Regions from separate parts of the Vibrio sp. QJM3NY_15 genome, predicted to be linked through region 3. Evidence: predicted binding sites of a transcription regulator. Region 3 holds the regulator's gene; each other region holds the start of a gene.
What was found. Region 3 encodes MetJ, which represses methionine synthesis genes. Its sites were predicted from a motif close to TTAGACNTNTANANGTCTAA; they were not measured.
Positions count from the first base shown of each region.

Region 1 (7,484 bases), 1.0 Mb from region 3:
GCAATGATGCCCACGCGGAAACCTTGAGCTTCAAGCAAACGGCCAATGATAGCCATACCAAAGCTCGGGTGATCGACATAAGCGTCACCAGTTACAATAATAATGTCACAGCTATCCCATCCAAGAGCATCCATCTCCTTTCTACTGGTAGGCAAAAAGGGTGCTGTTCCGTAGCACTCGGCCCAGTATTTTTTGTGTTCATGAATAGGAGTGATATCGCTGTACATATTTCAACCTCTGATTTTTGAGGCGGGAATTATAGCGGCATGAGGCTAGACTAGCCAGTAGAACATGCCCCTGTTAGTTCTGGTGTCTTTCTGGATTCAGTCGCTAACGTCCACTCGCCACACCATAAAACAGCATAGTAGAAGCGTTGAGTCGTGTCGCTAATTTGTGATTTTGATTAGTGTTCGGGGCAGTTTTTGATATTATTCGCGAAAATAAGTCTGAATAAGTATCTCCACAATGGTCGAATCATTATTAGTACAATTTGCTCCCATGCTATTAGGAGCCCAACTGATCTTAACTTTAATCTTAGTGAAGGGTGATATTTGCCCTGGTCAACGTGGCCGTATTCACAAGATGTTACCTGCGATTGGCGTGCTTTGGCTTGCTGTTGCTTCATTAAGAATTGAAGCGTTTCTGATCGTATTCGCTATCTTCTATTTCTATTCTCAAGTTCAAACTAAGAAGACACGTGATTCAGGCCCTATCTGGGTGATGTATCTTGCGTGTGGTTTGGCGTTGTCATACGTTGCTATTCAAGCAAGCGAACAGGTAAAACCCGTCGGTATTATTGCGACTGTGTTGCTGGTGGCTTTACTGGGTGCTTCTTTCGGACATTTACTGCTGACTATCGCAAGAACGCGCTTACAAGCATTTCACCGCGTTCTGCCTGTTGTGGGCGTATTAAGTGGCATGCTGGTGGTGTTGGCGACCGTGATTAATGTTTATTCACTGTCTGAAGCGCAACTAGAACCTGTTATTTCAACCTTGTTGTTTAGCTTTGCTTTGCTTATCTCTTCTATCGTTGTTTGGTGTTGGCATTTGCTGTTTGTCAAAACACCTGAGAAGTTGCAGTTAACGATAGCATTGCTGATGTTATTAGCGTCAGTGATTGGCTTAACACCGGTTTGGGCGTTGTAAGAGGTTGTCGAGCTCGTGAAACTTTTAGTCGATAAATTCCGTGCTAGCGAAAGAAGTGTGATCTGTTTTTAAGCACGCGGCTGGTAAGCGTTCTAAACTTAATTCTAATCGTGTGTTCGTTAGGAGTTCAGGATGGATTTAAGCAACGTCAAAGGTTTCGATAGCATTATCTTGCTCGGGATCGTCAACGAAAAGCTTCGTTTGGAATGCGATAGTTTTGAAGAGCTGGTCAGCATGTATGAAATGGATATAGAAAGTGTCGTCGGTAAGCTCGATATGCTTGGCTATCAATACGACCCACTGACGAATCAGTTCAAGTCTTACTCAAGATAAGCTCACAATGAGAGTTTCTTCTATCGTGAATTAACACTCATTGCCTGTTGTCGGTATTGGTAATAAAAAAGTCACAGATAATCTGTGACTTTTTTTGTTTCTGGCGTTTACTTATTATGCTTCACACAGGCTTGAACTCACCCAGTAATGAATCACTTAAACGACCTCAATCCCATCTAGGTGACTCTTACTCTGCTGTCTTGCCGTACTAAAGAAAGCCTGCAGATAACGTTTGTCTTTCTCAGAGTTTCTTACCGCAGCAAACAATCGTCTTGAAAGTCCGTTGCCCAATGGTTTACTAGCGATTAACCCTTGTCTTGAAAACTCACTGATCGCCCAATTAGGTAAGGCTGCAACCCCTAGACCTGCTGATACCATTTGCACCAACATTAATGTGTTGTCTGCTTGTTTCCATTTCTTCGGCTCTACGCCTGCCGGTTGCAAAAAGTGCTTCACAACATCAAGACGCTGCTTTTGAACTGGATAAGAGAGCATCGTGATATCGCTAAGATCTTGCGGATCGATGCTTGGTTTTTCCGCCAGAGGGGAGTTAATAGCGGTGATTAAACGCATCTCAAAATCAAAGAGCGGTTCGTAATGGACCTCTGAACGCGGCTGAATGTCTGAGGTGATCACCAAATCCAATTCCCCAGCCATCAAAGCCGGTAAAGGTTCAAAGCCGAACCCTGACGAGAAATCTAGCGTCACGCTTGGCCAAGCAACTTGGTACTCTTTCAAAGCGGGCATTAGCCATTGGAAGCATGAGTGACATTCGATCGCCATGTGCAACCGACCATTCACATCCTCTTTCAGGCTCGCCAACTCATTCTCTGCTTTAGCAATCTTTGGTTGTATCTCATCCGCGAGCTTAAGCAAGATTTCACCTTCAGAGGTGAATTTCACTGGCCTAGTTTTACGCAGGAAAAGCTGACCGCCAATACGCGCTTCAAGGTCTTTCAATTGATGAGAAAGCGCCGACTGAGTCAGGTGAAGAGAGGTCGCAGTGGCTGTTAACGATCCGCTGTCTCTCAAGGTGGTCAATGTTCGAAGGTGTTTAAGCTCTATCATGAGTATTCCTCATATTCCCTAAGCCAATTCAATATTTCTTAATAATCACCCTACGGTGTTTTTGATCTTTTGTAAACGTCTAGATGTCCAGATGGATTTAAACTGTTCATCTTTGGATGATTCAAGATGAATATTATTAATAAACAAGATGAATATTTGGACGTTGTCCATAGATCGGATTAAGGAGATAGTTTAGCCATCCAGACGCCTTTGTGGGAAAGTGAAATCATCAAAGGCAGTCTGACCGGAAATTAAAATTATCGAATAAGGAAAAGACTCATGACGACAACAACGCATATTCTTGGCTACCCACGTATCGGCGAGAAAAGAGAACTCAAATTCACGCTCGAGAAATACTGGCGCGGTGAAATCGATCAATCTGAGCTCAAGCAACTCGGCAGCGAATTAAGAAATCGTAACTGGAATGTACAAGCTGACGCGAATCTTAGCTTTGCAACTGCGGGTGACTTCGCATGGTACGACCATGTTCTGACAACGACATTACTTCTAGGCCACGTGCCAAAACGCCATGCTGGTGGTTCTGAAGATGAAAAAGCTTTCCCTGATTTAGATACCTTGTTCCGCGTTGGTCGTGGTCAATCTCAAGTTCAATCTACTTGCTGCGGTGGTACGCATACGTCGAATGATGGCACTAAAGACAGTTCGGCTGCTTCCGACATGACTAAGTGGTTCAATACCAATTACCACTACATTGTTCCTGAGTTCAGTAAAGGCGACACCTTTGAGGTGAGCTGGCCACAACTGTTTGACGAAGTGAACGAAGCGATAAAAGCAGGACACAAAGTTAAGCCTGTACTTCTCGGCCCACTGTCATATCTGTACTTAGGCAAAGAAGTGGAAGAGGGCTTTGATCGCTTAACTCTATTGCCTCGCCTTCTTACTGCCTATCAAGCGATTTTGGCTAAACTTGCCAAGCTGGGTGTTGAGTGGGTTCAAATCGATGAGCCCATTCTATCTCTGGAACTTGAGACTAAGTGGGCTGATTCATTCAAGTTGGCTTATCAAGTGATTCAAGGCGATGTGAAACTGCTGCTTACCACTTACTTTGATTCGGTGACTGACACGCTAGATAAAATCGTAGAACTGCCTGTCAACGGCTTACACATCGACTTGGCTGCAGCACCGCAGCAACTTGATGAAGTGGTAAACAAGTTACCGGAAGATTGGGTACTTTCTGCAGGGGCGATTAACGGTCGCAATGTGTGGCGTGCTGATTTGGCCACACAGCTGGAGCTGCTACAGCCAGTGAAAGAGAAGCTAGGAGACAAACTGTGGGTGGCAAGTTCATGTTCGCTGCTGCACAGCCCAGTGGATTTAGAGTTAGAAGATTCGCTCAGCGAAGAAGTGAATAGTTGGTTTGCCTTCGCAAAACAGAAAGTCACCGAGGTGAGTTTATTGGGGGCTGCGTTAGATGGCGATCATAATGCCATTTTAGCGTGTGAGACGTACAGCCAACCAATTGTTGCTCGTAAGAGTGCGACTCATGTGAATAAGCCTCAGGTACAAGAGCGCCTTAATACCATTACTAAAGCGTTAGCAGATCGAAGTGCGCCTTATGCAGAACGTGCGGCGCATCAGTCTGAAGTTCTTGGCTTACCACTGTTACCAACCACAACGATCGGTTCATTCCCACAAACAGGTGAGATCCGAGTTCAGCGTAGTGCTTACCGCACTGGTCAATTGAGTGAAGCGGAATACACCAACGCACTAAAAGGTCACATTGCGGATGCGGTCAAACGTCAAGAAGCCCTTGATTTAGATGTGCTTGTGCATGGTGAAGCTGAGCGTAATGACATGGTGGAATATTTCGCAGAAAACCTAGCCGGCTTCCAAACGACTAAGTTTGGTTGGGTACAAAGTTACGGCTCTCGCTGCGTGAAACCAGCAATTGTGGTGGCGGATATTGAGCGTGAAAAACCGATGACGGTGGAATGGTCTACCTATGCTCAATCTCTGACTTCAAAGCAGATGAAAGGCATGCTTACTGGGCCTGTCACTATCTTGTGTTGGACATTCCCACGTGAAGATATCTCGCGTAAAGAGATCACCAATCAATTGGCGTTTGCGCTGCGCGATGAGGTGTCGGATTTGCAAGACGCAGGCATTAACATTATTCAAATTGATGAGCCTGCTATTCGCGAAGGTTTGCCGCTGAAAAAGCGCGACCATGCCGAATACTTAGAGTGGGCAGTGGATGCTTTTAAGATTTCAGCAGCGAGTGCCAAGCCAGAGACTCAGATCCACACACACATGTGTTACAGCGAGTTCAACGAGATCATTGATTCAGTGGCTGCGCTAGATGCCGATGTGATTACCATTGAGACTTCTCGTTCGAACATGGAACTACTGAAAGCGTTTGAAGAGTTCAACTACCCGAATGCGATTGGCCCCGGTGTTTACGATATTCACTCGCCGAACATTCCTTCAGAAGAGTGGATTGTGGATTTACTTAAGAAAGCGGCAGAAAAAATCCCAGCAGAACGTTTGTGGGCAAACCCAGATTGTGGATTAAAGACACGCAACTGGGCAGAGACAGAAGCAGCACTAACTAACTTAGTTTCGGCGACTAAGACACTGCGTAAAGAGTGGGAAGCCGCAGAAGCTTGAGCATAACTAATACTAGGGTTTGCTTACCCGCTAATCCACGATGAACTACAAAAAAGGCCTCGCAAATGCGAGGCCTTTTTGTTTAATGCTTGTTCGAATATCGAATCTAGCTGCTGCTCTGGCAAGTATCTTTGCTGATCAGCTTCTCAACCATCAATTGTCCGCGAGTGTTGCGAATCTTGATGTTGTAAGCCAAGCCCATGTCTAGGTTTGCTCTTACTTCTGAGTTGGTGCAGTAGCTATTCACACTCATATCTACAACTTGGTTTAAAGGCTTAGCACCTTTTGCATCTTGGTTGTAGATCATCATGATCTCAATCACGGTGTTTTTCGCAAGTACACGCATGACTGACAGTGGGCCATACTCAATCGGCAGGCCAGCAGATAAAACGCCAGCACGGTGTTGTGCCATCATTTCAAGCTGTCTTTGTTTGTCTTGCTCGCTTGAAGCACAGCCTGCAAGCAGAACCGCTGCCAGTGAGCCAATAATCCATTTTTTCACGTTAAAATACTTTCTTGAATGGTTTTACAATGACGTTTTGGTAGACGCCAGCATCAATGTACGGGTCTGCGTCAGCCCATGCTTGTGCGTCTTCTAAAGAGTTGAACTCAGCGATCACAGTAGAACCTGTGAAACCCGCTTCACCAGGGTTATCTGAATCGATAGCTGGCATTGGACCTGCTGTTAGAAGTCGACCTTCATCGTGAAGTGTTTGTAGGCGTTCTAGATGTTGTGGGCGAACACTTAGGCGTTTTTCTAATGAATTTTCGACGTCTTGAGAAAAAATCACGTACCACATGTTGAGATATCCTTATGTTACTTCACTGAATTAGAGCGATTAAATTAGTTATCTGGCTAATTTACGCGAACTAATGGGTATTGGAAGAGCTAATGATAAGAAATTGTGAAATGGTGCGGCAGAGTGAGAAGGTCTTTAGCATTTTTAATCGAAATGACTAAAGACCTTTGAGAGAGATAAGGTCGCCGAAGGACTATTTGTTGATTGGGCGAGGTTTACCGCTTTCGTCTACTGCAACGTAGTTGAATGTCGCGCCACACACCTTGTAGCGGTCACCGATGCCGTGATCAAGTACCGGCTTAACCCATACTTCTAGGTCGATATTCATCGAGCTACGACCAATCTTGGTGCAGTCGCCATAGACACAGACTACATCGCCAACCGACACTGGCTGTTTGAATTCGATGCTTGATACTGACACGGTGACTATTTTTCCGTTTGAGATCTCTTTAGCCAATATTCCGCCAGCCAGATCCAGTTGAGACATTATCCAACCACCGAATATTTGACCTGCTGCATTGGTATCAGAGGGCATCGCCAAAGTGCGAAGAAGTAAAGAACCAATCGGGTTCAAAGTTGATTGAATAGTCATTGTTGTACTCTTAATGGTATTGATTGTTTTAAATTTAAATAGATGTGTTTGCGGGACTCGCGGTGGTCGTTCTTTAACGTATTCACCGAACACAAACAATCAGTGGCCAATGATCACGAGTATCATTGGCCACTGTTAAATCGCATATTGATAATGATTGTATCAAAAAGGGGATGGGGACTCATCCCTTAGGGTTACTTCTCGTCGGTATTTTTATCCGTTAACTCTTTCTGCTGATCTTTTGGCAAATGCTTATAGATGTAGACACCTGTTAGCAAGGTAAATGCAAAAGTAGCGATCAGTAAGCCAAACACTTTGAAGTTTACCCAAACATCTAAGGGTAGGCTGAAAGCAACGTAAACGTTGAGAATGGCACATAGAGTAAAGAACAAAGTCCAAGCCCAGCTGATCTTGCCCCACACCGCTTCCGGAAGAGAGATCTCTTTACCCAGCATGCCTTTAATCGCTGACTTGCCCATTAGGTGACTGACGGTCAGGCCGATAGCGAACAATGCATAAACTATGGTCACTTTCCACTTAATGAAATTGTCGTCGTGCAAGAAGATGGTCATGCCACCAAATACGGCAACCATCAGAAATGTGATGATCTGCATTTTCTCTACTTTCTTGTAGATGATGTACGTCAAAACGATTTGTACTGCGGAAGCAACAATCAATGCACCGGTAGCCGTGTAGATGTCGTACATCTTGTAAAGCGCAAAGAAAATAATGAGAGGAATGAAATCAAGAATTTGCTTCATGTGGCACTGAGTATCCAGTTAGTTGAGTTGCAGACAGTCTAACCAAAATTGCCTCGATGCTAAATAGCCCAAGACAATTGGCTGCAGAACTATTTTGTTTGAACTCCTTGTCACCGCATCGACGATGTTTGGTAGCGTGGGATCAGTTTCTTGATA
Region 1 is NZ_CM173517.1:2,318,886-2,326,369, reverse strand. Features, by position in the region: gene AC3CKG_RS10390 (YgiQ family radical SAM protein) at 1-134, opposite strand, end outside; gene AC3CKG_RS10385 (hypothetical protein) at 466-1,146, shown strand; gene AC3CKG_RS10380 (DUF4250 domain-containing protein) at 1,279-1,479, shown strand; gene AC3CKG_RS10375 (LysR substrate-binding domain-containing protein) at 1,636-2,547, opposite strand; gene metE (5-methyltetrahydropteroyltriglutamate--homocysteine S-methyltransferase) at 2,827-5,175, shown strand; gene AC3CKG_RS10365 (GspS/AspS pilotin family protein) at 5,282-5,677, opposite strand; gene AC3CKG_RS10360 (YciI family protein) at 5,679-5,975, opposite strand; gene yciA (acyl-CoA thioester hydrolase YciA) at 6,169-6,567, opposite strand; gene AC3CKG_RS10350 (septation protein A) at 6,762-7,328, opposite strand; gene AC3CKG_RS10345 (hypothetical protein) at 7,439-7,484, opposite strand, start outside.
Region 1: the regulator MetJ is predicted to act here: its motif matches at 2,619-2,638, upstream of metE (5-methyltetrahydropteroyltriglutamate--homocysteine S-methyltransferase).

Region 2 (7,484 bases), 610 kb from region 3:
AGCAAGAATTGCAGGGTACTTTCCGACTAGCGACCATGTCATAAAGAATGGAGTCCAGTCGATGTACTGACGTAAAGTCGCAACATCAAAATCATTGAAGATGTGCACTCCAGGCTTAGCGGGGGCCGGCGGCGTATAAGCTCTCCAATCAATCGCCACTTTATTAGCTCGAGCGCGCTCAAGCGTAACAGGCTTGGTACGTGGTTTCTTACGATTGTGCTGATCTCGCACACGGTCGTAATCAATATCCAACTTCTCGACAAATGCAGGCTTCAATTCGTTAGATAGCAATGAGGTACATACACCCACCGCACGTGAAGCATTGTTTACGTAGACCACAGGCTCAGAGTAGTTCTGTTCAATCTTAACGGCTGTATGCGCTTTGGATGTGGTTGCTCCACCGATCAGAAGAGGCAGTTTGAAGCCTTGTCTCTCCATCTCTTTAGCCACATGAACCATCTCATCCAATGAAGGAGTGATTAAACCCGAAAGGCCAATGATATCGACGTTCTCTTCTTTAGCGACCTTAAGGATTTTTTCGCATGAAACCATCACGCCTAAATCGATAATTTCGTAGTTGTTACACTGCAAGACAACGCCCACAATGTTTTTACCGATATCGTGAACATCACCTTTTACGGTCGCAAGTAAGATTTTTCCGTTAGTCGCACCAACATCTTTGGTTGCATTAATAAATGGTTCTAGATGGGCTACTGCTTGCTTCATAACACGTGCAGATTTCACCACTTGAGGAAGGAACATCTTACCTTCACCAAAGAGGTCACCAACCACGTTCATGCCATCCATTAATGGGCCTTCAATCACCTCGATAGGGCGGGAGGCATTAACACGAGCTTCTTCGGTATCTTCAATAATAAAGTCGGTAATACCTTTCACTAAAGAGTGTTCTAAGCGCTTTTCTACTGGCCAGGTACGCCACTCTAAAGCAGATTTATCTTCAACTTTCCCCACTGCACGTTCTAGATATTCAGTCGCGATGTCTAGCAAGCGCTCAGTGGAGTCATCTCGGCGGTTTAGAACCACATCTTCAACGGCTTCACGCAAATCCTCAGGCACATTATCGTAAATCTCTAATTGCCCAGCATTTACGATACCCATATCCATACCGTTTTTAAAACAGTGATATAGGAATACTGCGTGGATAGCCTCACGAACGTAGTTATTACCTCGGAATGAGAATGAAACATTAGATACACCACCAGAGATCATTGCATGAGGTAAGTCTCGTTTGATGTCTCCTACCGCTTCAATGAAATCGACCGCATAGTTATTATGCTCATCAATACCCGTTGCCACAGCAAAAATATTCGGGTCAAAAATAATATCTTCAGGTGGGAAACCCACTTCATCAACCAGAATATTGTAGGCATTAGTACAAATCTCAACCTTACGCTCTCGAGTATCAGCTTGGCCAACTTCATCGAACGCCATCACGATAACCGCTGCACCATATCGGCGAACCAGTTTCGCTTGTTCGACAAACTTATCTTTCCCTTCCTTCAATGAGATAGAGTTGACGATGCCTTTACCCTGAATACATTTCAGACCCGCTTCAATAACTTCCCATTTTGAAGAGTCGACCATGACTGGTACTTTCGAGATCTCAGGCTCAGATGCACATAGATTTAGGAATTTAACCATACACGCTTCAGCGTCTAGCATCCCTTCATCCATGTTGATATCGATAATTTGAGCGCCGTTCTCAACTTGCTCTCGAGCCACACTCAAAGCTTCATCATATAGCTCTTCTTTAATAAGGCGCTTAAAGCGAGCAGAGCCCGTAACGTTGGTTCGCTCACCCACGTTAACAAACAGAGATTCCTTGGATATCGTCAATGGCTCTAAACCAGAGAGACGACAAGAGACGGGTAAATCTGGTAATTGGCGCGGCGTTACACTTTCAACAGCTTTTGCCATTTGGCGTATATGTTCTGGCGTCGTACCACAACAACCACCAATCAAGTTCAAGAAGCCACTTTCAGCCCATTCCTTGACGTGTTCAGCCATATCTTCTGGAGACAGGTCATACTCACCAAATGCGTTAGGTAAACCCGCGTTAGGGTGTGCAGAAACATGACACTCGGAGATACGAGACATCTCACCGACATATTCGCGCAATTCATCTGGGCCTAATGCACAATTCAAACCGAACGAGATTGGTTTTACATGACGAAGGGCGTTGTAGAATGCTTCCGTCGTTTGTCCGGAAAGCGTTCGACCAGATGCATCGGTGATAGTACCGGAGATCATAACTGGTAAAGTGATACCCATTTCTTCAAAGACTGATTCAACGGCAAAAGAGCATGCCTTCGCGTTAAGTGTATCGAAGATAGTCTCGATAAGAATAAGGTCTGACCCACCTTTGATAAGAGCACGAGTCGACTCAGAATAAGCCACTACAAGTTCATCAAAGCTCACATTACGATAGCCCGGGTCATTAACATCTGGGGAGAGAGAACAAGTTCGGTTAGTTGGACCTAAAACACCCGCCACGAAACGAGGTTTCTCTGGCGTCTTCGCTGTCCATTCATCTGCCGCTTCTCGAGCCAGTTTAGCAGCAGCATAGTTAATTTCTTCGCTAAGACTTTCCATATCATAGTCGGCCATAGCAATGGTTGTTGCATTAAAGGTATTGGTTTCGAGGATATCTGCACCTGCTTCCAAATACTCCGTGTGGATACCTTTGATAAGCTTAGGTTGTGTAAGTACCAAAAGGTCATTGTTACCTTTTAAGTCACTATGCCAATCAGCAAAGCGCTCACCACGATAGTCCTGCTCTTCCAATTTATAATCCTGAATCATGGTACCCATGCCACCATCAATCAGTAAAATTCGTTGCTTTAACAGAGCCTCAATCTTTTGCCTTACATTACTTCCCACGGTACAGCCTCATTCCTTTAATTATCCCTCCATCCTATCACACATTAAAAAGGAGTCTAGACGTCTAAAAAAGGAAATTGATTACTAAGCTATGACAAAAAGTGTTTGCTATTTAAGCATGAGACAACGAAAATTAATTTTCATACTTTGTTACATATTGGAATCCCAATGTCGGTCTATTACACCTTATGCTTCTTGTCCGCTGCAGCCATGCTTATTGCTTTCGTGAATACCAAAATTGGTAAAATGCAGACAACCATCGCCATTACAGCTGGCTCAATGATGTTATCTCTATTGATTATCATTGCAGGACAAAACAATTGGTTCCAATTGGCAGACATCGCCTCAGAGACAGTTGCCAGCATCAACTTTGAAGACTTCCTCCTGAAAGGAATATTAGGTTTCTTACTCTTCGCGGGCGGCTTGGGGATTAAACTACCAAACTTAAAAGATCAGAAGTGGGAAATAACTGTATTAGCATTAGGTGCAACACTGTTTTCAACCTTCTTTATTGGATTTGTGCTCTATGGGTTTTGTCAATTTATCGGTATTCAATTTGACCTGATTTATTGCTTACTGTTTGGGTCTCTTATATCTCCAACCGATCCAATTGCCGTATTAGCCATAGTAAAGAAACTCGATGCTCCCAGACGAATCTCTACTCAAATCGAGGGAGAATCTCTATTCAACGACGGTTTTGGCCTAGTCATCTTCGTAACACTCTTTACCATTGCATTCGGAACAGAGGCTCCGACAGTTGGTAGTGTGACAATGTTATTTGTCCAAGAGGCGATTGGCGGCATCGTTTACGGTTTTGTTTTAGGTCTGGTATTCCACTACCTAATCAGCAATACCGATGATCACTCAATGGAGTTGCTATTAACTATAGGCATCCCAACTGCTGGTTATGCATTTGCTGAAGTTCTACATGTATCAGGACCATTAGCGATGGTGGTATCAGGTATCATGATTGGTAACTGGACTCGCTTTATTGGATTCTCGAAAGAGAGTGAGGATCACCTAGATCACTTTTGGGAGTTAATCGATGAGTTCTTAAACGGCGTATTGTTCTTATTGATCGGTATGTCGATGCTGTTATTCAAATTCCACCAAGAAGACTGGATTTTAATGGCATTCGCAGTCCCTCTAGTACTAAGTGCACGCTACCTAAGTGTTTTCTTGTCTTATATTGGATTTAAACGTTTTAGAACTTACAACCCTTGGTCAATCAAGATCCTGACCTGGGGCGGTTTGCGTGGTGGTCTAGCTCTAGCAATGGCACTTTCAATCCCTTCAGGCATTTGGGTTATTGAAGACAAGTCAATTGATGTTAAAGAGATTATCCTTGTCATGACATACGCTGTTGTTGTGTTCTCAATATTAGTTCAAGGTTCGACAATTACTCCTATGATAGAGAAAGCGAAACAAGCTGAGAAAGAATTGGATTAACACCGAAAAATATAATCGAAGGTCGCTTAGTATAAGCGGCCTTTTTTGTACCTGTGTCCATCGGTAAGCACGTCTCTCTATCCTACAAGTTGCCCCCTTTATATTTAAGCGTCATGACTGTTTATGCAATCACGACTCTTTGTTGTACCTAATGCTCCCAAACTAGCCAACAAGCAACCACCAGTTTGAGTACATTCGAGTAAAGATACATGGCCCTCTTTTCAAGTGAAGCATTGAAAGCATAATAAAGTGTAGAAAGAGAACCACGATCGAAGAGGAATTGTAATTAGAGTTAAAGCTTCGCACACCAATGTTCTAGAACCGAAACTTATCTATAAAACATCTGATGCAGTAGCAAGAAGGGTCTAGTATTTCTACCGGGACGTGCAGTCTAGATCCTTAAATATGCCAGAGGAGGACTGAGTCGGCACTCCGGAGATTCAACCAGACTGGCAAGTTAGGAGGACGCCTAGTTCTCCCAACATTGCTTCGAAGAAGCAACAGACGTAAAAAAGCCATAGCATTTCTGCTGAGGCTTTGTATGTGGCAGGAGTAGAAGTTTAGACTCCCAACACGCGCTATTTTGGTAAGCCGGAGAATCCGCTGCTTTGCTAATGGCGTAATTAGATTCAGAAAGTAAAAAGGCTCTAGCATTTCTGCTAGAGCCTTAAATATGGCAGGGGTGGAGAGATTCGAACTCCCAACACGCGGATTTGGAATCCGCTGCTCTGCCAATTGGAGCTACACCCCTAAAACTTTATCTTATTTCAGATTCGAAAAAACCTCGCACTAGGCGAGGTTATCGAATAAGTGGCGGAGTGGACGGGACTCGAACCCGCGACCCCCGGCGTGACAGGCCGGTATTCTAACCAACTGAACTACCACTCCGCAGTGGTCAACTCACTAAGTGAGCGTCCATATCTCCAGGTCGGTCAACCTAAAGATTTAATTTAAAGCCTGGCGATGTCCTACTCTCACATGGGGAAACCCCACACTACCATCGGCGCTATTGTGTTTCACTTCTGAGTTCGGCATGGAATCAGGTGGGTCCACAATGCTATGGTCGCCAAGCAAATTTTAAAATTCGGAAAACTGATTTAAAAGTCTCTCTTCAAACTCATTCAAGGTCTGGTCTTTCTATTGAGTCCACAAAACCCCTTGGGTGTTGTATGGTTAAGCCTCACGGGCAATTAGTACAGGTTAGCTCAATGCCTCGCAGCACTTACACACCCTGCCTATCAACGTCGTAGTCTACGACAACCCTTTAGGACGCTTATAGCGCCAGGGAAAACTCATCTCAAGGCTCGCTTCCCGCTTAGATGCTTTCAGCGGTTATCGATTCCGAACTTAGCTACCGGGCAATGCCATTGGCATGACAACCCGAACACCAGAGGTTCGTCCACTCCGGTCCTCTCGTACTAGGAGCAGCCCCTTTCAATTTTCCAACGCCCACGGCAGATAGGGACCGAACTGTCTCACGACGTTCTAAACCCAGCTCGCGTACCACTTTAAATGGCGAACAGCCATACCCTTGGGACCGACTTCAGCCCCAGGATGTGATGAGCCGACATCGAGGTGCCAAACACCGCCGTCGATATGAACTCTTGGGCGGTATCAGCCTGTTATCCCCGGAGTACCTTTTATCCGTTGAGCGATGGCCCTTCCATTCAGAACCACCGGATCACTATGACCTGCTTTCGCACCTGCTCGAATTGTCATTCTCGCAGTCAAGCGGGCTTATGCCATTGCACTAACCACACGATGTCCAACCGTGTTTAGCCCACCTTCGTGCTCCTCCGTTACTCTTTGGGAGGAGACCGCCCCAGTCAAACTACCCACCAGGCACTGTCCGTAATCCCGATTCAGGGACCGACGTTAGAACATCAAAACTACAAGGGTGGTATTTCAAGGACGACTCCACCACATCTAGCGACGCGGTTTCATAGTCTCCCACCTATCCTACACATGTAGGTTCAATGTTCAGTGCCAAGCTGTAGTAAAGGTTCACGGGGTCTTTCCGTCTAGCCGCGGGTACACTGCATCTTCACAGCGATTTCAATTTCACTGAGTCTCGGGTGGAGACAGCGTGGCCATCATTACGCCATTCGTGCAGGTCGGAACTTACCCGACAAGGAATTTCGCTACCTTAGGACCGTTATAGTTACGGCCGCCGTTTACCGGGGCTTCGATCAAGAGCTTCGACCGAAGTCTAACCCCATCAATTAACCTTCCGGCACCGGGCAGGCGTCACACCGTATACGTCATCTTACGATTTTGCACAGTGCTGTGTTTTTAATAAACAGTTGCAGCCACCTGGTATCTGCGACTCTCGTCTGCTCCATCCGCAAGGGACTTCACTGATAAGAGCGTACCTTCTCCCGAAGTTACGGTACCATTTTGCCTAGTTCCTTCACCCGAGTTCTCTCAAGCGCCTTGGTATTCTCTACCCGACCACCTGTGTCGGTTTGGGGTACGATTCCTTACAATCTGAAGCTTAGAGGCTTTTCCTGGAAGCATGGCATCAATGACTTCACTACCGTAGTAGCTCGACATCGTATCTCAGCGTTAAGAAAGTCCGGATTTACCTAAACTTTCCGCCTACATACTTGAACCTGGACAACCGTCGCCAGGCCCACCTAGCCTTCTCCGTCCCCCCATCGCAATTGTAAGAAGTACGGGAATATTAACCCGTTTCCCATCGACTACGCCTTTCGGCCTCGCCTTAGGAGTCGACTTACCCTGCCCCGATTAACGTTGGACAGGAACCCTTGGTCTTCCGGCGAGGGAGTTTTTCACTCCCTTTATCGTTACTCATGTCAGCATTCGCACTTCTGATACCTCCAGCAGCCCTTACAGACCACCTTCAACGGCTTACAGAACGCTCCCCTACCCCACATACCCTAAGGTACGTAGCCGCAGCTTCGGTGTATAGCTTAGCCCCGTTACATCTTCCGCGCAGGCCGACTCGACCAGTGAGCTATTACGCTTTCTTTAAATGATGGCTGCTTCTAAGCCAACATCCTGGCTGTCTGAGCCTTCCCACATCGTTTCCCACTTAGCTATACTTTGGGACCTTAGCTGGCGGTCTGGGTTGTTTCCCTCTCCACGACGGACGTTAGCACCCGCCGTGTGTC
Region 2 is NZ_CM173517.1:314,679-322,162, reverse strand. Features, by position in the region: gene metH (methionine synthase) at 1-2,901, opposite strand, end outside; gene AC3CKG_RS01485 (cation:proton antiporter) at 3,070-4,350, shown strand; tRNA gene AC3CKG_RS01480 (tRNA-Trp) at 5,025-5,101, opposite strand; tRNA gene AC3CKG_RS01475 (tRNA-Asp) at 5,162-5,238, opposite strand; rRNA gene rrf (5S ribosomal RNA) at 5,306-5,421, opposite strand; rRNA gene AC3CKG_RS01465 (23S ribosomal RNA) at 5,520-7,484, opposite strand, start outside.
Region 2: the regulator MetJ is predicted to act here: its motif matches at 2,950-2,969, upstream of metH (methionine synthase).

Region 3 (7,484 bases):
TCTTGAATCGCACCAATTGCCATCGCATCGTTGTGACAGAAAATCGCAGTTGGCTGCTCCGGAAGTGCCAATAATTGACGAACCGCTTGCGCGCCAGCTTCAAAGGTGAAGTCGCCCACTGTGCTGTAAGCTGGGTTCATTGATACTCCAGCGCGGCGCAGTGCTTGTTGGTAACCTTGCTGGCGGAACTTACATAGGGTTGCAGTGGTTGGCCCAGAGATTTGAGCAATGCGCTTATGACCTAATTGAGCTAGGTAGTTCACGGCTTCGAATGCAGAGGTTAGGTTGTCGATATGTACCGTTGGCAATTCAAGCTCGGGTGCAAATTCACACGCCATCACCATAGGAGGTAGATTCTTTTGCTCAGGCTTACTGACATCAAATGGATGATCAGTGCCTAACAGCAGCATGCCGTCAGCTTGTTTGGTGAATACCAAGTTTACAAATGATGATTCGCGCTTCTTCTGCTGACCACTGTCGCCAAGTAGAACTAGGTAGTCATTTTCTACTGCAGCATCTTCGATACCACGGATGATCTCAGCGAAATAAGGGTCACAGATATCAGGAACAATAGTGATGATGGTTTTTGATTCGTTGCGACGTAAGTTTCGAGCTAATGTATTGGGTGAGTATCCAGCTTCAAGTACTGCTGTCTCTACTCGTTTACGAGTCGAAACTGAGACTTTCTCAGGGTTCATCAATGCACGTGATACCGTTGCGGTTGAGACGCCTGCTAGCTGGGCAACATCCTTCATTGTCGCCATAAATTAAACCCTCTTTTAAGTTCCTTTGCTGCCTAAGTATCTAAGGCGTGAATAATTAATACAATCGGATAGATATTGTGAAAGTGTTGCTAACACTTTTTTTATTGCAATATTTTATTCGTTTCATCCGTGTAAAGTTACGGCTAGATTAACAAAAATCACATGACTAGTGTGAAGTTGCTCACGAGAAATATGAAATATTTGTGAACAAACTTATCATTAGTTTTAACCCGAGTGGGTTTAGCTCAAATCTTGCGGCTCAATATCGAGTGACCAGCGGACTTTTTTCGCAGCGGGTAACATATTGATCGCAGGTTTAGCACTCATTAATAGCTTCTGCATTAATGAACGAGTCTGTGTTTGCAATATCAGCTGCCAGCGAGATTTCCCTGCTCGTTTTGCCAAAGGCGCAGGGGTTGGGCCGAGCACCATGCAATATTGGTCAAACAACGGATGTGATTCCAATGTGTGACGAACTTGACGCAAAAACTCTTCCACCAAGCGTGTGTCGTTCGCTTCTGCTCTAAACAGAGTCATGAAGGTATAAGGCGGCAACATCGTTTGTTTGCGTTCAGCCAGAGCAGTCTGAGCAAAGTGGTTATAGTCTTTATGCAATAGCGCTTGTAATAAGCCATGTTCTGGATGGTGAGTTTGTAAGATAACCTCACCTGGCTTACTGGCACGTCCTGCTCGACCTGCAACTTGGGTGAACAACTGAGCCAGTCTTTCAGAGGCGCGGAAGTCACTACTATATAAAGATGCATCAACGTCCAATAACGCCACAAGTGTCACGTCAGGGAAGTGGTGACCTTTAGCAAGCATCTGTGTACCGATAAGAATTTGGTATTCACCCTTACGAATCGATTCTAACGCGCTTTCTAGGCTGCCTTTACGACGGGTGCTATCGCGGTCAATACGAATGGTTTTGTATTCAGGGAATAGTTGACCAAGTTGCGTTTCAAGTTGCTCGGTGCCGACACCTACCGTCACTAAGTTAGCTGAACCACAGCCTTGGCAATTGTGCACGATATGCTGCTGCGAGCCGCAATGGTGGCAGCGCATTTCATTGCTGTATTGGTGATAGGTGTAGTAAGCATCGCAGCGTTTACATTCGGCAGTCCAACCACAGTCGTGACACATCAATGCTGGGGAAAAACCGCGGCGATTGAGGAACAGCATCACTTGGTTGCCCGCTTTTAAGTGTCTTTGCATTTCTGCAATTAACGACGCAGATAAGCCACTTTCCAGATATTCCCCCTTAACATCCAACACTTTATTGGTGGTCGGCAGTGCGACACCAGCGCGTGAGGTGAGGGTGAGATAGCTGTATTTACCTATCTGGGCGTTGTGCAGCGTTTCAAAAGCCGGTGTAGCCGAACCTAGAACCACTGGGATTTGCGCCTTATGAGCACGCATGATCGCGACATCACGAGCGTGGTAGCGCAGGCTATCTTGCTGTTTATAAGAGGCGTCATGCTCTTCATCAACAATGATAATGCCCAAATCAGCAAACGGCGTGAATAGAGCCGAGCGGGTACCAATCACGATGCCAGCAATCTTATCGCGGGCTGATAGCCATGCATTGAGTCGCTCAGAATCGTTTAATCCAGAGTGGATAACCTCAACAGGCACATTAAAGCGTCGCTTAAAGCGGTTAATCGTTTGTGGAGTGAGGCCAATTTCAGGTACCAAGACTAACGCTTGCTTGCCTTGGTCGAGAATCGGCTTGATCATATTCAGGTAGACCTCGGTCTTGCCCGAACCTGTGACACCCTCTAACAAGAAGCAACCAAAATCGGTTTGGCTGTTTACTGTCGCAATTGCGATGGCTTGCTCTGCATTGAGTTTTGGCTTGTCTTGGTCGTTTTCGAGTTCCACTGGCCATGGCTTGCGCTTCGGTTTTTTTTCTACCGACTCAATCCAGCCTTTTTCTTCCAACGTCTTCAGTACTGCGCTGCCCACCTCTTCATCAATGAACTCTTGATGAGGAACTGCGCCGTGTTCAAGCATGTGCATGACTTTGGCTTGTTTGACTGCGCGACCAAAGCCTTGCATCAGTTGATCTCTACCTGATGGGGTCAGTTGCCATTCAACAAGCGTTGCGAAATCGGCAGCTTTGCCTTTTCGTAAAGCGCTAGGCAGAGCGTTAGCCAAGGTTTCGCCCAGTGGGTACTGATAGAATTGACTGCACCATACCAAGAGTGAGTAGACCGATTCAGGCCAAACGGGTTGGTTGTCTAATAAGGCTTTAATAGGCTTGAGCTTGTCGAGCTCGAATTCTGATTCGTTAACCAGAGCCGTCACGATACCGGTTAAGGTTTGTCGTCCAAAAGGCACAGAGACTCGACCGCCAATAATCGGAAATAGGTGGCTAGGAATCTTGTAATCGAACTGCTTGTCGAGTGGAACAGGCAGTGCCACACGGGCAATCATTGGACGCATAAAGGGACGGCTTTATCTGAGTTGACGAGAGCGAACAGTCTAATGGATAAGGGCGTTAAATTCGAGGAGCAGTTTAGATGACAGAGCTTACTTGAGGCTTGAATGCTACTGGAGCCAGAAAATAACGCTTAATAGAGGGTTTAAGGACTGTGTTGGTGAAAAATGTATCAAATCAGTTGATCCTACCTCACAGATTCATTACTATACTGCGCCTTAAAGGTATGGCTTTATCGCTTTTTAGTGATGCTGCGGTGTCTTTATTTTATTTTTTAACAACGTGTGGTGTCCGGCTTAGAATCGGATGGCGACACGGCCTAATTGAGGTTATCCCATGAAAGCTGGAATCCACCCAGAATACAAAGCAGTAACAGCAACTTGTTCTTGCGGCAACACATTCGAATTCAACTCTACTCTAGGTAAAGATGGTATTCACCTAGACGTATGTGACAAATGTCACCCATTCTACACTGGTAAGCAACGTATCGTAGATACAGGCGGCCGTGTAGATCGCTTTAACAAGCGTTTCGGTGCTCTTTCTAGCAAGAAGTAATTCTCGCTATTTAGACATGAAAAAGGACACTTCGGTGTCCTTTTTTGTTGCCTGAAATTTGAGAAACCCCTGACTTTAATAACACTCTTCGCTTATCTCGACGATAGGCTGTCGATTTGAGTTTAGCTCCAACACTTTCCCCTGAATCACGCTTCCCTAGAAATCCGCTCGAAAGTTCAACAAGCGATAGTAATTTCAACTGCTCACTGGTCTTATTAGTAGTGAAATCTCGTTTTTTAATGAGACAGAGGCTTTAACCACCTAGGAACTTTGAAGTACATCTATTAACATGAACAAGATCCCCCAAATAATAATATCCTAGGAACCTACACCTATGTCTGAAGACAGCCGCCAAGACCAATCCTCTCAAGAATTATCGCCTCAAGAACGATTCCGTCAGCAAGCTCTTGATTATCATGAGTTCCCAATTCCAGGCAAAATTGCCGTAGCACTGACGAAGCCTGCAAACTCTGCAGAAGATCTAGCACTTGCATACAGCCCAGGCGTGGCTGAGCCTGTTCGCGAGATCGCACAGAACGTTGATAACGTCTATAAATACACAGGTAAGGGCAACATGGTTGCTGTTATCTCTAACGGTACTGCGATTCTTGGCCTAGGTAACCTTGGTCCTATTGCTTCTAAACCTGTAATGGAAGGTAAAGCGCTACTGTTTAAGCGTTTTGCTGGTTTAGATTCTATCGATATTGAAGTAAAACACCGCACAATCGATGAGTTCGTTGATACGGTTGCGAATATCGCAGATACATTCGGTGGTATTAACCTAGAAGACATCAAAGCACCAGATTGTTTTGAGATTGAACGTCGCCTGATCGAGCGTTGTGATGTACCTGTATTCCACGATGACCAACACGGTACTGCGATTGTAACGGCAGCGGGTATGCTGAACGCGATCGAACTTCAGGGCAAGAAACTTGAAGAGTGTAAGATCGTTTGTTTAGGTGCTGGCGCAGCGGCTGTAGCATGTATGGAGCTACTGATTAAGTGTGGCGCTCAGCGCGAGAAGATCTACATGCTTGACCGTAAAGGTGTGATCCACACTCGTCGTGATGACCTAAACGAATACAAAGCGTTGTTCGCAAACAACACTGATAAGCGCACACTTGAAGATGTTATCGAAGGCGCTGATCTGTTCTTGGGCGTATCAGGCCCTAACCTATTACCAGCTGAAGCACTAACGCTGATGGCTGATAAGCCTGTTGTGTTTGCATGTTCAAACCCAGATCCAGAGATCAAGCCTGAGCTTGCCCACGAAGTTCGTTCTGACCTAATTATGGGTACAGGCCGCAGTGATTACCCTAACCAAGTAAACAACGTACTTTGTTTCCCATTCATTTTCCGTGGTGCACTAGACGTGCGTGCAAGCGAAATCAATGATGAGATGAAGCTAGCTGCAGTTAAGGCGATTCGTGAGTTAGCAAAAGAAGAAGTTCCAGCTGAAGTACTAGCTGCTGCGGGTGAGACTGCATTGGAGTTTGGTACAGGTTACATCATTCCTAAGCCAATGGACCCACGTCTACTTCCTCGCGTTGCAAAAGCTGTTGCGGAAGCGGCGGTTGAGTCTGGCGTGGCTCGTATTGAGATGCCTGCTAACTACATGGCTCAATAGCTCAATAGCTCAATAGCTCAATAGCTTGTTATAGCAGTTGCTCTATTGAGCGAAAAAGAATAATAAAAAACCGACCCATTAGGAGTCGGTTTTTTTATGTCTATCATTCACTGCGCAGTCATAGAGGGCATAGTGGTTGATGTGACAAATAGGGTTCAGTTATCGCGAATCAATATTGAAGGCAGTGACTGAGTTGTTTTTATTCTTCGTCAAACGCTTCGAACTCGATACCCATCTCTGTCATCAGTTTTTTCACTTCAGTAGGGATATCGTCTGGACGGTCTTTACGAAGGTCTTCATCCGTTGGTAGTGGTTGGCCTGTGTACGCATGTAGAAAGGCTTCGCACAGTAGCTCACTGTTTGTTGCATGGCGTAGGTTGTTAATCTGGCGGCGAGTACGCTCGTCAGTAAGAACCTTTAACACTTTTAGAGGGATAGAAACTGTAATTTTCTTTACTTGTTCGCTTTTCTTTCCATGCTCAGCATATGGGCTTATGTATTCACCATTCCAGTCGGCCATTGCGTACCTTCATCACTTTAGTTGTTAGAATAAATTAATAGTGGTGATTTTAGCGGGATTTACTGCCATAAGCAAAGACATATAGACGTCTAGAAGTGTTGACGTCTCACGTTTATGAAAGTAAAGTGAATAACATATATCTAACACAGCCGCAAAATGCCGACAAGCAGCTGTGATTCTCAGACGCAAAACTTGTAAGGAAGCACCTATGAGCAGCCGGAAGCCAGCAACCATCGCAGTACGTACTGGCATCGAGTCAGACACGCAACACCATGCTGTTGTCCCACCTATTTATCTTTCGACTAACTATGGGTTTCCCGCTTTTGGTGAAGTGCCAAAGTACGATTATACCCGCTCTGGTAACCCAAACCGTGGTTTATTAGAAACGGCACTGTTTGAGCTTGAGTCTGGTAAAGGCGCGGTTGTCACTAACTGTGGTACCTCGGCGCTTAACTTATGGGTTTCTGCTTTCTTAGGTGGCGATGATCTTATTATCGCACCTCACGACTGCTACGGTGGCACTTACCGTCTGTTTAATACACGCTCACTTAAAGGTGACTTCAAAGTTCTGTTTGTTGATCAATCGGATCAAGCCGCGCTGGATGCAGCGATCGCGCTTAAGCCAAAGTTGATCTTAATTGAAACACCATCGAATCCATTGGTTCGTGTGGTTGATATTGCAGAAACTTGCCGCAAAGCGAAAGAAGTGGGTGCTCTGGTTGCTGTCGACAACACGTTTTTGACGCCTGTGTTCCAAAAGCCTTTAGAGCTGGGTGCTGATTTTGTTATCCACTCAACCACCAAGTACATCAATGGACACTCAGATGTTATTGGTGGCGTTGTGGTGACGAAAACTGAAGAACACGCTGAAGAGTTAGCATGGTGGGGCAACTGTATTGGTGCAACCGGCACACCATTTGATAGCTATATGACTCTACGTGGTATTCGTACGCTAGGTGCGCGTATGCGTGTTCACGAAGAAAGCTCACGTGAAATTCTGACGGCTCTGCAACAACAAGATCTGGTGGGTACAATTTACCACCCAAGCCTTCCTGAACATCCGGGTCACGAGATCGCGAAGAAACAGCAGTTGGGCTTTGGTTCTATGCTGAGCTTTGAGTTCGCGGGCTCTTTTGAAGCACTTAAATATTTTGTCGATAAGTTAGAGCTATTTTCTTTGGCTGAATCACTGGGTGGTGTTGAAAGCTTGATTTGTCACCCTGCGTCGATGACTCACCGTGCGATGGGCGAAGAAGCTCTAGCAGAAGCGGGTGTTTCTCAACAACTACTGCGCCTCTCTGTTGGTCTTGAAGATGCAGAAGACCTCATCGACGATCTCAAGCAAGCTTTCGAAAGAACACAAGGCTTTATCGCTGAAGGGGAGGGTTAATAATGGCAACCTTTCGCCAGCTACATAAATTTGGTGGCAGCAGTCTAGCGAATCCTGAATGTTACCAACGCGTAGTCAACATTCTTAGAGAATACTCATCAGCAACGGATTTAGTCGTTGTATCAGCAGCGGGTAAAACAACTAACCGCTTGATTGAGTTTGTTGAAGCGCTCGACAAAGATGGTCGTATT
Region 3 is NZ_CM173517.1:3,354,131-3,361,614, reverse strand. Features, by position in the region: gene cytR (DNA-binding transcriptional regulator CytR) at 1-764, opposite strand, end outside; gene priA (primosomal protein N') at 1,005-3,206, opposite strand; gene rpmE (50S ribosomal protein L31) at 3,538-3,756, shown strand; gene AC3CKG_RS15135 (malic enzyme-like NAD(P)-binding protein) at 4,091-5,383, shown strand; gene metJ (met regulon transcriptional regulator MetJ) at 5,583-5,903, opposite strand; gene AC3CKG_RS15125 (O-succinylhomoserine (thiol)-lyase) at 6,112-7,293, shown strand; gene AC3CKG_RS15120 (bifunctional aspartate kinase/homoserine dehydrogenase II) at 7,296-7,484, shown strand, end outside.